3 linked regions of the Occallatibacter riparius genome follow. The protein of the gene in region 1 binds, or shares a complex with, the protein of each later gene. Links are inferred from orthologs where the notes say so. Each region holds a gene or a part of one and is shown in the gene's direction. Other genes may lie near its edges.

Region 1 (4,992 bases):
CGGCAAGGGAGAACTTGCGCCGTGGGCGGCCGGGAGCGGTGTGGAGTTCCGGCGCCAACGCGTTCAGGGCATCAATGGCCGCCGCGTAGGACATGAAATTTCAGTATAGAAGGTTGGCAATCTGGCGAATCTGCACCCAGGATTCGGATTGTCTGGGAGCGCCAGGCCTGAGACAGTTTTGACCTCAATTTCCAGCATTCAGAAAGCGTGTGTGGAAGACGTGGAAACATCGTCCGCTGTGGGAGACCGGTGCATCTCATCCCCTTCGTTCATGAGGGTGCGGACGCGCTTCCCACAATGGGGCTTCGGTTTTCACAGGGGTGATTCGGTCTCCTGTTGAAGACGTGGGAAAAGCGGGGTGGGTGGGATTGCTTACGAGGCGGATTTCCATTTGTCCGGAATTGCACAGCCGCCTTTTAGAAATGTGGACAGGCACTCAAGGCAAGCCAGCAGAATGAGTTGAGCCATATTTCCACTTTTCCAGCGCGAACTACGGAGGGTACTGGGAAAGATTAGAGACTCACACACGGAAAACGCCTCGGCCGTCGCACCGCATTGGCTCAGCCTGATCCCTCCGCGGATCTCGCATCCGCGGCTTGCCGCTGCAGGCTGTGTCTCCAACCGCGTCTGACGGGATTCAGCCGCCGTTTCCACGCTTTCGTGCCTGTTTTCCACGCGCGCAATGTGCAGAAAGATGAATACAATCAGGAACAAGCAGGGACAGCCGTATCCGCGATGCGCTAGGGTGATGTACAGTGTGGCCAGCGTGAAGCCGCGTTGAAACTTGCTGTGGCTGCGAGGCAGCAGTGGCCGCGGAGAGCCGCGGAACGAGGGGTGGGTGTATGTCGATCGTGGAAACTGAAGTGGAGAAACCGGCCGCGCAGGGGGCAGCGATGGAGATTACCGTAAGCCGCCAGGAACTGGTGAAGGAACTCACCGCGACGCAGAGCGTGGTGGAGCGCAAAACCACCATTCCGATTCTCTCGAACTTTCTGATCGAAGCCGAAGGCGACCGGCTGAGCATCACGGCAACCGACCTGGACCAGGCGATCCGGACCAGCGCAGGCGTGAAGGTCAAGAAGGCTGGGTCGTGCACCATTCCGGCCCGCAAGCTGTACGACTACATCAAGCTCCTGCCCGACGGCGAGATATCCATCAAGCTGCTTGAGAACCATTGGGTGCAGATCCGCAGCGGCCGCTCGAACACCAAGATGGTCGGTATGGCGCGCGCGAACTACCCGCAAGTGCCTGAGTTTCCGACGATCGCCGTGACGAGTATTTCGGCTGCGGCATTGAAGACCCTCATCAGCCGCACGATCTTCGCGATCTCGAATGAGGAGTCGCGCTACACGCTGAACGGCGCGCTGATGGTGCTGAAGGCCGAGTCTATCGCCATGGTCGCCACGGATGGCCATCGCCTCTCGTTCGTTGAGAAGGCCGGCGAAGTGCTTGACGGAATCAGCGGCGAGAAGCGGGTCCTGGTTCCGCGCAAGGCGCTGCAGGAACTGCAGACGCTGCTCGCCAACTCGGACGCGGAGAAGGTCGAGTTCGCTGACGATGAGCACACACTGTTCTTCCGCGTCGGTCACCGCACGCTGAGCTCGCGCAAGCTCTCCGGTCAGTTCCCGAATTACGAAGCGGTGATGCCGCGCGACAATACGAAGTTCGCTATCGTGCGATCGAGCGAACTGTCCGGAGCTATCCAGCGTGTGGCGCAGTTTGCCGATGAGCGCTCGGGCGCCATCCGCCTGCGGCTTGAGTCGAACGAGCTGAAGATCAGCTCGCAATCGACGGAGTCCGGCGAGTCAGAGGACACGATTGATACGCCCTACTCCAGCGATCCGATCGTCGTCGGTTTTAACTCGACGTACATCCTTGATTTCCTGAAGGCCCTGGGCAATGAAGGCGAAGTGCGGCTCGAGTTCAAGGACTCGCAGTCGGCCGGGCAGATGCGGCCTGAGGATCCCGACGCGGAGTACAAGTCTCGCTACGTGTTGATGCCGATGCGGATCTGAACAGCGAATCAAGAACAGTAGCAGCAGCAACAGCGAAGCCCTTGCCGACCGGCAAGGGCTTCGTGTTTTCAGACATCGCGAAAAGCGACCTACTTGAACTGCCGCACCATATCCATCACGTAATAGCCGGCTACGTAGAGGGTCATCACGCCGAACAGCGCGAGGATCGCGCGTCCCACCGGCTTGGTCTTCTGCAGCCGGTCGATGATGACCTCCTGCTCTTGGCGAAGATGCGCTGACGAATCCTGCAGCACGAGCTGGTCGTCCTCGTTGCGGCTCATCCTGGCGACATAGACCCGGAAGCCGATGAACATCAAGAACACCAAACCCCACGCGACCCACATGAACGGAATAGAAGACATGACGGCGTTACCCCTGAAAGAGAGCTCGGCACCGGTGCATCGTCAGCTGCAGTTATCGCAACCCGATGCGCAGGCCTGCGCTCTGATTATCGGAACCGGCGCGAAGTCGCCTCCGTGACCCCAGTCACGAATTCCGCCAGGTCGTACCACTTTGGGATACGCCGCGGACCGAAATAGGAAGCGCAAGAACGTATCTTCGGCTGAGTTCGGACATGGCTGTCAGGCGGTGCGCATGCATAACACGAATGCGCATAGAGCCAGAGTGAACCACGCGATGGGAAAGGGAAGATTGGCATACCAGCGCACGCGCAGAACTGTCACGATAGCGCCAACAAAGTAGATAACCAGTCCGGCTGCGGCGGCAATGCCGATGGGCGGCACAACGATGCCCGCAAGCAGACCCAGGCCGCCGAGGATCTTTAAGACGCCGAGGGTCGGGAGCCACCGCAGCGGAAGCTCCAGCCGTTTGATGTTTGTGACGATCCACTTGGGAAGCGTGAAATCACATATGCCGGCATAGATGTTCGCTGAGGCGGTAAGAACGATCACGATGAGATAAGCGAGATGCATATTGGAAACTCCCTTTGTCACGAAGGCTGGCCTTCGGGTGTCATCCCAGTGACCCGGGGGAAGGAGAGAATGTGACCGATGAGCGGAAATGATTGGGTGGCGGAGAGATTCGAGGCGAATCGATCGCACTTGAGGGCTGTGGCTTTTCGCATGCTCGGATCTGCCGGAGAGGCGGACGATGCGGTCCAGGAATGCTGGATTCGCGTGAACCGGGCAGATGCGGCTGGTATCGACAATTTAGAAGGGTGGCTGACAACTGTCGTGGCGCGAATTTGTCTGAATATCCTGCGCTCGCGAACGGCGCGCCGCGAAGAAGCGCTGGAAGAGAGCACCGCGGGGCCGCGGATCGTGCATAGCGGGCGACGAAGTCCTCAAGATGAAGCCCTGCTGGCGGAATCTGTCGGCCTCGCATTTCTGGTTGTGCTGGAGAGGCTCACTCCTGCCGAACGGGTGGCGTTCGTGCTGCACGACGTATTCGGCGTCTCGTTTGAGGAGATTGCCTCAATCGTGGACCGGACGCCGACAGCAGCCCGGCAACTCGCCAGTCGCGCTCGCCGTCGCGTACGTGGAGGGCGAACGCGGCCAGCCGCGTCTCTGTCTGGGAAGCGGCAAACGGTTGAAGCGTTCCTTAGGGCGTTGCGTGCAGGTGATATCGAAAGCCTGCTCGCCGTTCTGGATTCGGACGTGGTGCGTCGGGCCGACCGGGTGGCGGTGGCGGCCGCGGAAGGCAGAGAGCTCCGCGGCGCACGGGACGTGGCTCAGGAGGCATTAACGTATAGTGGCGCTGCCCAGATCGCGCAGCCAGTGGTGGTGGATGGAGACGTGGGGTTCGTCATCGCTCCTGGTGGGCGGCTGAGGGTTGCGGTTCGTTGCACCGTGAGGAAGTCGAAAATTACCGCCATGGAGGTAATTGCCGACCCTGCTCGTCTCCGCACGCTGAACTTTGGCATTCCACCGGATTGAGGGGCACGCCTGGCTAGTCAAGAATCACTGGGTCATTTCACAGAGGGAAGATTGTTGGGCGGGAGTTCCGCGTACGTGGTCACGAGACGGCAAACGCGCGGGATGCACCCCGTCCCGCCGTAATTTCTGTTTCCGTATTGTCGTCTTCCTCCTCCTGTTTCGCGATATCTCGAACAGGAGCTTCTATTCGCGCCGCGCACTTGATGCGACGCGGCCTTGCTCGTATGGAGCAGCGAGGAGCAAGGAGGACTTTCGTGAAATTGCTTAGTGTGATTGCAGCTCTTCTGCTTTCTTCTTTTCTGAATGCACAACCAGGAGTGCCGAAGTCGAGCGGCGCCGTGCCACGGCTGGTGAACTTTTCCGGTAAGGCGCTGGATGAACAAGGCAAGCCCATGGCCGGCATCACGGGCGTTAGCTTCGCCATTTACAAGGACCAGTTTGAAGACGATCCGCTGTGGATGGAGACGCAGAATGCGATGGTCGACGCCGAGGGCAATTACACCGTGCAACTGGGCGCGACCAGCGTGTACGGTTTGCCGCTCGAGCTGTTCAGTTCAGCGGGCTCGCGATGGCTAGGCGTCCGCGTGAACGCGGGTAGAGAGCAGCCGCGAGTGCTGCTGCTCAGTGTGCCGTATGCGCTGAAAGCGGCCGATGCGCAGACGCTCGGCGGATACCCGGCCTCTGCGTTTCTGCTGGCAGGAACAAGAGCCGCGGCCAGCGCTCCGGGTTCCTCCGTTGCCATGCCTCAGCCTGTACCCGCGGCAGCCACTGCAGTGACGACCGCCGGAGGTGCACCGAATGCACTCGCAAAATTCGATGGACGCTCGGACATCATCGGCTCCCAGATCTTTGACAATGGAACCGGCGTAGGCATTGGCATCAGCAAACCCACAGTCAAGCTCGATGTGAACGGCGCCACCACTATCCACGGACCTTTGCTGCTGCCGTTTGCCAGCCCGGCAACGGCAACGGCAGGCAGGGTCTCACAACCGCAGGGCTTCAGTGCCTCGTCCTTCAATAGCAGCACGGCTTCAGCCGTAGCGCAGACTTTCCAATGGCAGGCGGAGCCCACCGGGAACAAT
Region 2 (5,019 bases), 2.4 Mb from region 1 along the record:
CTCCTTTTCCCAGAAGCTGTTTTTGATTCGCGAAATCCCTTCGCGCCCGCTCCGACGGCGAGACCTTAATTTCCTTCACTGCGCAGTCGCAGTCCTGCTACCATCGCTCTGTTCCCCCCGGCTCCATTCCCCATCTGCGGAGGTCTCCATGGCAACCGCCTACACCGGCGCCATAAGCCGGGCCAGCCAGCCGTCACTTCTCGTCCGCTTCCTCGACAAGTACTTCTACTTCGCCATGTCGCTTTTCATTCTGGTGCTGGTCACCGGGATGTTCAGCACAACCGTGCCTGACAAGCTGTTTCATCCGAAGATCGAACCGCCTCTGATCGTCTGGTTCCACGGAGTGGTCTTCTACGGCTGGGTGCTGTTCTTCATCCTCCAGACGGGCCTCGCGCGGCTCCGCAAGACCCGACTGCATCGCACCCTGGGCTGGTTCGGCCTCGCGCTCGGTATCGCCGTTTTCTTTCTCGGCGTTTCTACGACCATTGCCATGCACCGCTTTGAGTTCAACACGCTTCACCAGGGCAACCTCGCTCTGATCAGCACCTCGGTTCCTCTGTTCGATATGTTGTGCTTCGCGCCGGCGTTCACCCTGGCCATCGCGTTCCGCAAGAAGCTCGAGTACCACCGCCGCCTGATGTACATCGCCTCATGCATCCTGACCGCGGCGGCCTGGGGCCGCATCCCGGAATCCATCCTGCCAGGGTTCTGGTTTTACGCGGGTGTCGATTTCCTGGTCATCCTCGGCGCGACCCGCGACCTCATCGTGAATCGCAAGATCCATCGGGTCTATATGCTGGCTCTGCCGCTGCTTGCGGCCGGCCAGTTTACCGTTGCCCAGATCTCCTTCAGCGCCTGGTGGCTGCGCGCCGCGAAAGCCATCCTGCTCTGAGACTAGCGGGCGGCCAGAACGATACAATCCCTCTCAGGCACCAGCGCAATTTTGAGCGGCCGCAGGGAGTGAGCAGGGATGGGTTATCAGGTTCTGGCCAGAAAATATCGTCCGCAACGGTTCAGCGATGTGGCCGGCCAGGATCACGTCACCCGCACGCTGCTCAACGCGCTCTCGCAGAACCGCATCGCCCACGGCTACATCTTCTCGGGGCATCGCGGAATCGGCAAAACGACAATCGCGCGCATCCTGGCGATGGCCCTGAACTGCCGCACCGAGGTCGGCTCCGCAGAGCGGCCGACGCATGAGCCGTGCCTGCGGTGCATGAGCTGTCGCGAGATCTGCTCCGGCGGCGGCGCCGAATCCGGCGAGCTGGCGACCCACTCCTTTGATTTCATCGAAATTGACGCCGCCTCGAATCGCGGCATCGACGATGTCCGCTCGATCCGGCAACAGGCCTCAGTTCAGCCGGCGCGCGACAAGTACAAGATCTTCCTGCTCGACGAAGCTCACCAGATTACCGATGCCGCGTTCAACGCCATCCTGAAGACTCTTGAAGAGCCGCCGGAGTGGACCATCTTCATGATGGCCACCACGGAACCGGAAAATATTCCGCAGACCATCCGCTCGCGGTGCCAGCACTTCAGCTTTCACGCGGTGAAGTTCGAAGACATCCTCGGGCAGCTACGCATGATCGCCGACAAGGAAGGCGTGGAGGCTGAAGACGCGGCCCTGGCGCTGCTGGCGGAAGCCGGCGACGGCTCGATGCGCGATGCACTGTCGATAATGGACCAGGCCATCGCGTCGGCTCCGTGCAATGACGCAGGCAAAGCGATCCTCGCCGCATTGCAGATCCGCGACCTGATGGGCACCGTGCCCAACGCGGTCTTTGAGCGGCTGCTGGAAGCGGTGGCCGCCGGCCAGAGCGCAGAGCTCATGGAACAGCTCAACGTGCTGCTGAACGCGGGGCACAGCCCGTCGTCGCTGGCGCGGCAGATGGTGCGCTATCTGCGCAATGCCCTGATGGCCAAGTTGGGCGGCGAGCAGACCGAACTGCTGCAAATCTCGGCCGACGAACGCGCCCGCGCCAATCGCACCGCGCTGCTGTTCAGTGAAGAGGATCTCACGCGCAATCTGCAGATCGTGCTGCGCACGTTTGACGAGCTGAATTACCGGCAGGAGCAGCGCTTCCATCTCGAACTCGGACTGTTGAAGCTGGTGCATGCGCAACGTCTACTGCCGCTTGAAGAGCTACTGAGCGGCGTAGCCAGCGGTGCTCCGGTGCGCAGCCCGGCGCCCAGCTCGACACCGCGTGCCTCTGCGCCCACTCCTCCGGTAGCGCGGCCATCAGCTCCGACGGCAACACCGGCACCCGCCAGCAAACCTGCCTCGCCGCTTTCGCCGTTCGGATCGTCACCCTTCGGGTCGCCATCTTCGTCAGCGTCTTCATCGAGCAGCGACAGGACATCAACGACGCCGACCATCAAGCAGAGTGCAGTGGCGGAGCCGGTCCCAGAGATCCCCGAACCGCCTCCGATCCAGGCACCAACGCCGATCGCTGTTGCACCCGCAGTGACAGCACCCGCCGTAGCTGCACCAATCGCTCCGACGCCCATCGCGGCTGCCCCAGCTCCGGCCGTCTCGCCAATGACGCCCTTCCCTGCCGCTTCCGCAACGCCTCAGACCGGATTTGCGGAGACGCTAACGGAAGGATCGCTTGCCAAGGCTCCGAGCGCGGCCCCCTCGGCTGGTACGGCCGACGTCGATACGCTTCGCCAGGCCGTGGTGCAGGCGCTCGCACAAGGCGGCCATCAGAGTGCCTCAACGCTGCTGGGAGCGGGCGCGTGGACTATCGACGGCGCCAACCTGCGCATTGAAGTTGCCGGCATGGGCAAGAAGATGCTCAGCCTCACGGTGAACGCTGCGGCAGAGAAAATCATCCGGCAGGAGTTGCAAAGGCTCAGCGGCCCGGCGCGCTTCATGGTGGTTCCAGGCGAAGGCCCGGCAGCCGGCGCGGGATCTGGCCCTGCCATGGCCGCGCCGCTCGCGGGCAGCGTGCAGGAAGAGGCGCTCAATCATCCGCTCGTGCAGCGCGCCAAAGAAATCTTCAACGCCGAAGTACGCAGCGTGGTTGACCTGCGTACAAAGTAAGACGAACGGACACAAACGGGATCAGGAGCAGTCTCATGTTCAATCCACTCAAGATGAATGAAATGCTGCAGCAGGCCAGCCAGATGAAAGAGGAGATGCAGCACAAGCTGGAGCAGACCGTAGTGGAGGGCTCAAGCGGCGGCGGCGCGGTGACTGCGACCATGAACGGAAAGAAGCAGTTGCTCAGAATCCGCATCGACCCTTCGGCGGTAGCGGCGCTCAGCGGTCCCAATCCCGATGTGGAGATGCTCGAAGACCTGGTGGTTGCGGCAGTCAATGCAGCCGGTCAGAACGCCGAGGACGCCATCCAGTCGAGCCTAAAAGGCATGCTGGGCGGCATGAATATCCCCGGTCTGACCTAAGTTGTTCCCTCATCACTACCCACGAATCACTAACCACTAACCATCACTGGTTCCTATGTCACGTTTTGCCGAACCGATGGCGCGGCTCATCGAAGAACTGAAGAAGCTGCCCGGCGTGGGTACGAAAAGCGCGCAGCGGTTCGCGTTTCACATCCTGCGTGGCAGCGATGACGATGCACTCGCGCTCGCAGACGCGGTGCGTGGCCTCAAAGCCAATCTGCGCCTCTGCTCCACCTGCAACAACGTCACCGACGTGGACCCATGCGTCTTCTGCGCGAGCCCCGTCCGCAATCAGCGGCAAGTCTGCGTGGTCGAAGAGCCAACCAGTATTGGCTCCATTGAGCGCACGCGCTACCAGGGCGTCTACCACGTGCTGCACGGAACGCTGTCGCCGCTGCACGGAGTGGGGCCGGAGCAGCTCCGCACCTCGGGATTGATCTCGCGCGCAGAGAGCGGCGCAATTGACGAAGTGATTCTGGCCACCAGCCCCACGCTCGAAGGCGAGGCAACCGCCACCTGGCTGGCATCGGCTCTGCGCGCAAGCAATGTGCGCGTCACGCGGATCGCTACCGGCGTGCCTGCCGGAAGCGATATCGAATACGCCGATGAAGTGACAATGGCCCGAGCGCTCGAAGGCCGCCGCGAACTCTGATCGCCTCAGGCGATGCAGAGTTACTGCGGGCGGCCTTTTCGCTTCGGCTAGTGAATAGTCAGGCTCAGCGTCTTTATCGCAGTCGCCGGAGGCGTCGAACTGTCCTTCACAGTGAAGGTGTAGTCCTTTGCGGCCTGCGCCGTTTTGGGAGTACCGATGATGACTCCCGTTGTAGCGCTTAGCGCCAGACCGTCAGGCAACGCAGGTATCACTGACCATACGAGGTTGCCGATGCCATTTTCTGCCTTGAGCTGGGCCCTGTAGGGCTGGCCAACGGGGGCATCCGGCAACGGCGAAGGAGTGGAGACAGCAAAACCGCCGACCTTGCCGGCGTTGGCATCGGTCTTACCAGCATTGGCATCAACCTTGCCGGCATTGCCGTCGATCTTGCCGCCGCGGTTGTCCTGCGGCTTGAACAGAGTATTGAACACCTCGTTCAGCTTCATGAAAGCAGTGTCGGAAAATGCTCCCGCCAAACCGGCAATCGCGCATGTCCCAAACACATTCACATCGGTTGTCGTACCGCTCAGGAACCCTCCGCGCACAACCAGGTACATCAATACTGCTATGCCGCTGCCTTCAAATGGCTGGACGATGTAGAACAGCGCCCATGAGCGCTTCAGCTTGTTATCACCTCGATAGTCTCCAAGGGATTTGAGGGAATACACAGCCGACCCAAACGCTCCCATGAACAGCACCAGCAGCAGCAGTCGTGATTCCCCGGTGATCTCCTTGGCCCCCAGCCCGAGCCAGCTCCACGAAAAGATGAGGTCATATTTTTCATCTCCTCCGACGCTCGGCGGCCCGACCTTCCCTTGGTCCTGAGTCTGCGTTCCTGTCTTATCCGCCGGCTTGTCGGTGTCAACAGCGCCGCTGCTAGCCGCGCTCCCGCCGGCCGCGCCGCTGTTCTGCGCTCCGCCTGCCTTATCCGTGCTTGCCGCGCCCTGGGCTGCTGCGCCGGT
Region 3 (4,911 bases), 2.8 Mb from region 1 along the record:
GCGGGCACAGTCGCATGGGGGATGCCGCGCCATTCAACTCGATGCGCTTGGGGGAGGAGCATCGAGAACGCCTGCGACAAGAGACGCAGCAACCGGTAGATGGGATGCTCCCCGTTCAAAGATCATCCGCCCGACATATTCATGTCGCACGCGCAGGGTCGCCCCGCGCGGTGCCGGTTTTGGATGACCGGGGCCGTTTGGGGTGGGTTACCCGCAATATCATGTAGCTGCCATGCACACCCCATTTGATCCTGATTGGCTCGACCGGCGCATCAAGGAACGTACAGACCAGAGACTGGCAGACCGGCTAAGGAACAGAGATCCGAACGTCGTGTCTATCGACGCCACCCAGTTCGCCCGGCAACTCTCCGACCTATCAATGACGCTCATGCACAAAGTCGAGAGAGAAGCACCACAGAATGTTCCGCCTTCATTGGTTGTGGACACCGGGGTGATCCTGCGGCAATTGAACGAGACCTACAACCTGATACTGTTTGTTAACGCGGAGGACACTCGCTTTAGACAACCGGGATACCGTCTGCCATACAGCTTCGTCATCCTGCCACTGGTCCGCACCATGATTGATGGATTTTACAACTGCACCGCACTTCTGGATGACCCCTCACGGTGCCGCACGTTTCGCATCAGTGGGTACTACCGAGTCCGTGAGACACTTCTCGCCGATGAGGCTGCCCATGGTCATGATGCGAACTGGACGAGCTATCTGCAGGCTACCCGCACTCGGCTAGAGAACGGCCTGAGAGCAGAAAGCCTGACGCATGCAGACCTCGACAACAAGAGGAACAAGTGGCCGCTGCTGGGCGCGTATTTAGAGAGCACACCAGACACAGCCCACAAGCAGATGCTCCGGAAGCTGACGCTTGGTTTCTGGAAAGAGTATTCATCGATCTCGCATGCTAGCTTTGATGGACTTGCCAGCATGGTTCCCTTCATCTGCCCCGATAAAGTCAAACACGACGAGCGTGAGCTGTTCGATGACGTCGCCGATCGTCACATCGCGATGCATATTGGGCGCACAGCTGGCGTCCTGCTGTGCCTTCTTACGGATATCCAGCACTTCTTCAAATTTGATGGCGCCGACATTGACGGCAGGCTATCTAAGATCTGGGCAGCGATCATACCTATGCTTGAAGTACGCGAACTATTCGACTTCCGGTACAAAGACCTGCTCAAGCACCCATTGCCATAGATGATGCCTAACCAAGGGGTGACTACGAAGAACCGCGAGGCGAAAGCAAGGCGAATATGAAACAATCCTTGTCGAGGCGACAGGGCGATGCAGGAGCGCACATCTGCGGATGCTGCCGTCATCGATGAGAGCACTGCCGAAAGCATTGCCGCGATTGGCAAGCGCAAGATCGTTCACGTCGATATGGACGCGTTCTACGCTTCCGTCGAACAACGCGACGATCCCAGCCTGCGCGGACGCCCGGTGGTGGTCGCATGGAAAGGAAAGCGCTCCGTGGTCTGCGCCGCATCGTATGAGGCGCGACGGTACGGCGTTCGTTCCGCCATGCCGGCAGTGACCGCCGAGCGCCTGTGCCCCGCCGCTGTCTTCCTTCCTCCCGACTTCGTCCGCTACAAGGCGGTGTCGCAGGCTGTGCGCGCGATCTTCCAAAGGCACAGCGATGCGATCGAGCCTCTGTCGCTGGACGAAGCCTATCTGGATGTCACCGAAAACAAAATGGGACTTCCGACAGCTACGCTCGTGGCCAAAACGATCCGCCGGCAGATATGGGATGAACTCCATCTGACTGCATCGGCGGGCGTGGCTCCCAACAAGTTTCTCGCCAAGATTGCGTCGGACTGGCGCAAGCCAAACGGCCTCTTCGTCATTCAACCGCACGAGGCGCAGGCGTTCCTCATGACGCTGCCCGTGGGCCGCATCCCGGGCGTGGGGAAGGTGACGGAAGAGCGCATGGCCCGGGCAGGAATCAAGCTCGTCGGCGACATCTACACGATTCCGTTGGAGGCGCTCGAGCAATCGTTCGGAAGCTACGCGCAGCGACTCTACGAACTGGCCCGCGGGATCGACCACAACCCGGTGGTATCCAATCGCGTCCGCAAACAGATTTCGGCCGAGGATACGTTCCCGGAGGATATTCCTCTCAGCGCATGCGAACCCCACGTCCGCCGCCTCGCAGAGAGAATCTGGGCGGCCTCGCATGACAATAAGCGCGAGGCCAAGACAGTCGTGCTGAAGCTGAAGACCAAAGAGTTCCAGTCGCTGACCCGGAGCATGACACTGGGCGGTCCGGTCGAAAGCTGCGACGTGCTTGTCAGCATCGCCCTGAGCCTCTGCGCGAAGGTGGATCTCCCGGAGAAACAGCTCTTTCGCCTGGTGGGCGTGGGCCTCAGCAATTTCCGCTTGGAACGGGAAACGGATGCGGCGGCCGAAACGTCGGACGAGCCTGCCTTGATTCCATACGATCTAGGCGTGCTGCCGTCGGCGGCAGTCGGCGATACCGACGATCTGTGACGACCGGCACAGGAAAGAAGGTTCATATCCGCGCATAATCGTCCTCCTGCCCTCCGCGGCGGCAAGGGAGAGCTATGCCCATTCGTCCGAAATCCACCCCTTCTCCCTTGTCCCTTTGTCCCTCTGTCCCTTTGTCCCTCTGTCCCTTTGTCCCTCCCGTCCCCCCCCCCGCAGAGCGAGGGACTCGAATCTATCCGGGAGCAGCACCCCCCACCCCCCCACGCAGAGCGAGGGACTCGAATCTATCCGGGAGCAGCACCCCCCCACCCCCCCACGCAGAGCGAGGGACTCGAATCTATCCGGGAGCAGCACCCCCCCACCCCCCCCCGCAGAGCGAGGGACTCGAATCTATCCGGGAGCAGCACCCCCCCACCCCCCCCGCAGAGCGAGGGACTCGAATCTATCCGGGAGCAGCACCCCCCACCCCCCCCGCAGAGCGGCGCGCGCATGGGGCGAAATTTCCACTGAAATATTCGCCGTTTATTCGCCTATACTGGATGCATGTTCAACATCCCGTCAACCCGGCGCTCCGACTTTACGGTTCGCTGCAAGGGTTGCGGAGAGAACATCCCCGCCCCCGTCGAGACCTTGCCTGACACCTGGATCATCGCGGACTGCCCGCTGTGCCGCGAGAAGCGGCGCTACGTGCCGTCCGAGATCTTCAGGGGAGTTCTTTCTGCCCGGCTGGATGCCCGAGCAATGGCGAGGAGGCGCACAGCCTGATGGGCGAGATGAGACGAGCCATCGACCGGGAGCAGCAGGACAGGCAGAAGCTGCGGGACAGGTTTGCCAGCACGCTGGTAATCGCGGCGGCGATCATCGCAGCGGTGCGATTGGCAAGGGAGACTGACATCACCAAGCCGACCCCCCGGCTCCTTTCAGTGGTCGCGGACAGCGTGTCACTGGCACAGAGGATCCTGGACAGGATTGTGGGCTAATCGCGGTACATAACCGCGGGAATTGGCTCCCTGGCGCGCCACTCCTTCCAGCAGGTCCGGATGCCGACAAAGTGGTTGCAGCATTCCGGTTATCATGGCCATTAACTGATTTCATACAGCCTTGAGCGGAATTCCCGGCGTACCGGTGCGGACCGGCTTCGAGGCTTTGTTGCAAGGGGTTGCGCGGGTCATGTTCAAGAGGGTCCTGATCGCGGGTCTTGCCGCACTTGGTTCTTTCGCTGGCTCTTCAGGCTGTACGCACGTGAGCGACGCCAAGCAGAGCCAGTCGCCCACGCCTTTCATCGTCGTCGATCAGTTTGGTTATCTACCGGACGCAAAGAAGGTCGCCGTTGTCCGCGACCCGGCTAGCGGTTTCGACAGTCAAAGGCACTTTGCGCCCGGCAAGGTCTACCAGGTCGTCGACGTGAAGACTGGCACAGTCGTCTTCAAAGGGGCGCCCGTGGCCTGGCACGACGGCGCAGTCGATCCTTCCTCGGGGGACCGTGTTTGGCAGTTCGACTTTTCGCGGGTTGTGAAACCCGGGCGCTATCTCATACGGGACCAGCAGGCGGGGTATGATTCCGTACCCTTTTCGGTGGCTCCGAATCTCTACAAGCCGATCCTGGTGCAGGCCGTGCGCATGCTCTATTACCAGCGCGCCGGTTTTACCAAGGAGGCGCGTTATGCCGGCGCCGGCTGGGCAGACAAGGCGAGTCATATGGGGCCCGGACAAGACTCGGAAGCTCGGCTCTACAGCGCGAAGAGCGATAAGGCGACGGCGCGCGACCTGCACGGCGGATGGTATGACGCCGGGGATTTCAATCGCTATACCCGCTGGAGCGGTGACTATGTGGTGGGCCTTCTTCACGCTTATCACGAAAGCCCGTCAGCCTTTACCGACGACTTCAACATTCCGGAATCCGGGAACGGCATTCCCGATTTGCTTGATGAGGTCCAATGGGAGATTGAATGGCTGAAGCGCATGCAGAACGAGGATGGGTCGCTGCTCTCGGTGATCGGATCCGCGTCGGGAAGCCCGGCTTCGGCGGCTACGGGGCGCAGCTTCTATGGGCCGGCGACGACCTCAGCGACTTATGCGGGCGCAGAGGCCTTTGCCTACGCGGCCAAGACCTACGGGCAGTTTCCGGCCCTCACGGCATTTGCCGATGATCTGAGGGTGCGGGCGATCAAGGCCTGGGGATGGGCCCAGGCCCATCCGCACGTGCTCTTTTACAACAACGATCCGCGCGATCATTCTGTCGGGCTTGCGGCGGGGCAGCAGGAGGTCGACGATTACGGACGCGAGATGGGAGCCATAGCCGCGGCCGTGTACCTCTTCGACCTGACCGGAGAGACGATCTACCGCGACTATGTCGACGCGCATTACCGCGACAATCAGATCTTCACAGAGCATCGCACGCTCGATTTCGACTACGTGCAAACAGCACCTTTGGTCTACTATGCGAGCCTGAC

What was found. The genes of interacting proteins can lie anywhere in the genome.
Region 2: the proteins of dnaN (region 1) and dnaX are in contact, whole or in part, in a cryo-EM structure (PDB 8GIZ), measured with the Escherichia coli proteins. The link is inferred for Occallatibacter riparius from one-to-one orthologs.
Region 3: the proteins of dnaN (region 1) and dinB are in contact, whole or in part, in a solved structure (PDB 1OK7), measured with the Escherichia coli proteins. The link is inferred for Occallatibacter riparius from one-to-one orthologs.

Annotation. Positions count from the first base shown.
Region 1 is NZ_CP093313.1:1,855,668-1,860,659, forward strand. Bases 1-2,928 are described here. They hold dnaN (DNA polymerase III subunit beta), read left to right. Parts: upstream 1-842; coding sequence 843-2,015; downstream 2,016-2,928. Other genes in these bases: MOP44_RS07370 (bifunctional folylpolyglutamate synthase/dihydrofolate synthase), read right to left, coding at 1-94; MOP44_RS07380 (hypothetical protein), read right to left, coding at 2,105-2,377; MOP44_RS07385 (DoxX family protein), read right to left, coding at 2,597-2,928. Also shown: more of MOP44_RS07385, read right to left, coding at 2,929-2,947; MOP44_RS07390 (sigma-70 family RNA polymerase sigma factor), read left to right, coding at 3,026-3,910; MOP44_RS07395 (autotransporter outer membrane beta-barrel domain-containing protein), read left to right, coding at 4,165-4,992. UniProt on the Escherichia coli protein: Confers DNA tethering and processivity to DNA polymerases and other proteins. Acts as a clamp, forming a ring around DNA (a reaction catalyzed by the clamp-loading complex) which diffuses in an ATP-independent manner freely and bidirectionally along dsDNA.
Region 2 is NZ_CP093313.1:4,297,028-4,302,046, reverse strand. The notes cover bases 552-3,506. They hold dnaX (DNA polymerase III subunit gamma/tau), read left to right. Parts: upstream 552-970; coding sequence 971-3,043; downstream 3,044-3,506. Other genes in these bases: recR (recombination mediator RecR), read left to right, coding at 3,461-3,506; MOP44_RS17415 (YbaB/EbfC family nucleoid-associated protein), read left to right, coding at 3,079-3,405; MOP44_RS17430 (hypothetical protein), read left to right, coding at 552-892. In the rest of the region: more of MOP44_RS17430, read left to right, coding at 149-551; more of recR, read left to right, coding at 3,507-4,057; MOP44_RS17405 (Ig domain-containing protein), read right to left, coding at 4,105-5,019. UniProt on the Escherichia coli protein: Part of the beta sliding clamp loading complex, which hydrolyzes ATP to load the beta clamp onto primed DNA to form the DNA replication pre-initiation complex.
Region 3 is NZ_CP093313.1:4,623,438-4,628,348, forward strand. What follows is about bases 552-3,398. They hold dinB (DNA polymerase IV), read left to right. Parts: upstream 552-1,297; coding sequence 1,298-2,500; downstream 2,501-3,398. Other genes in these bases: MOP44_RS18755 (hypothetical protein), read left to right, coding at 552-1,210; MOP44_RS18765 (hypothetical protein), read left to right, coding at 3,002-3,223; MOP44_RS18770 (hypothetical protein), read left to right, coding at 3,223-3,398. In the rest of the region: more of MOP44_RS18755, read left to right, coding at 233-551; more of MOP44_RS18770, read left to right, coding at 3,399-3,438; MOP44_RS18775 (glycoside hydrolase family 9 protein), read left to right, coding at 3,629-4,911. UniProt on the Escherichia coli protein: Poorly processive, error-prone DNA polymerase involved in translesion repair and untargeted mutagenesis. Copies undamaged DNA at stalled replication forks, which arise in vivo from mismatched or misaligned primer ends.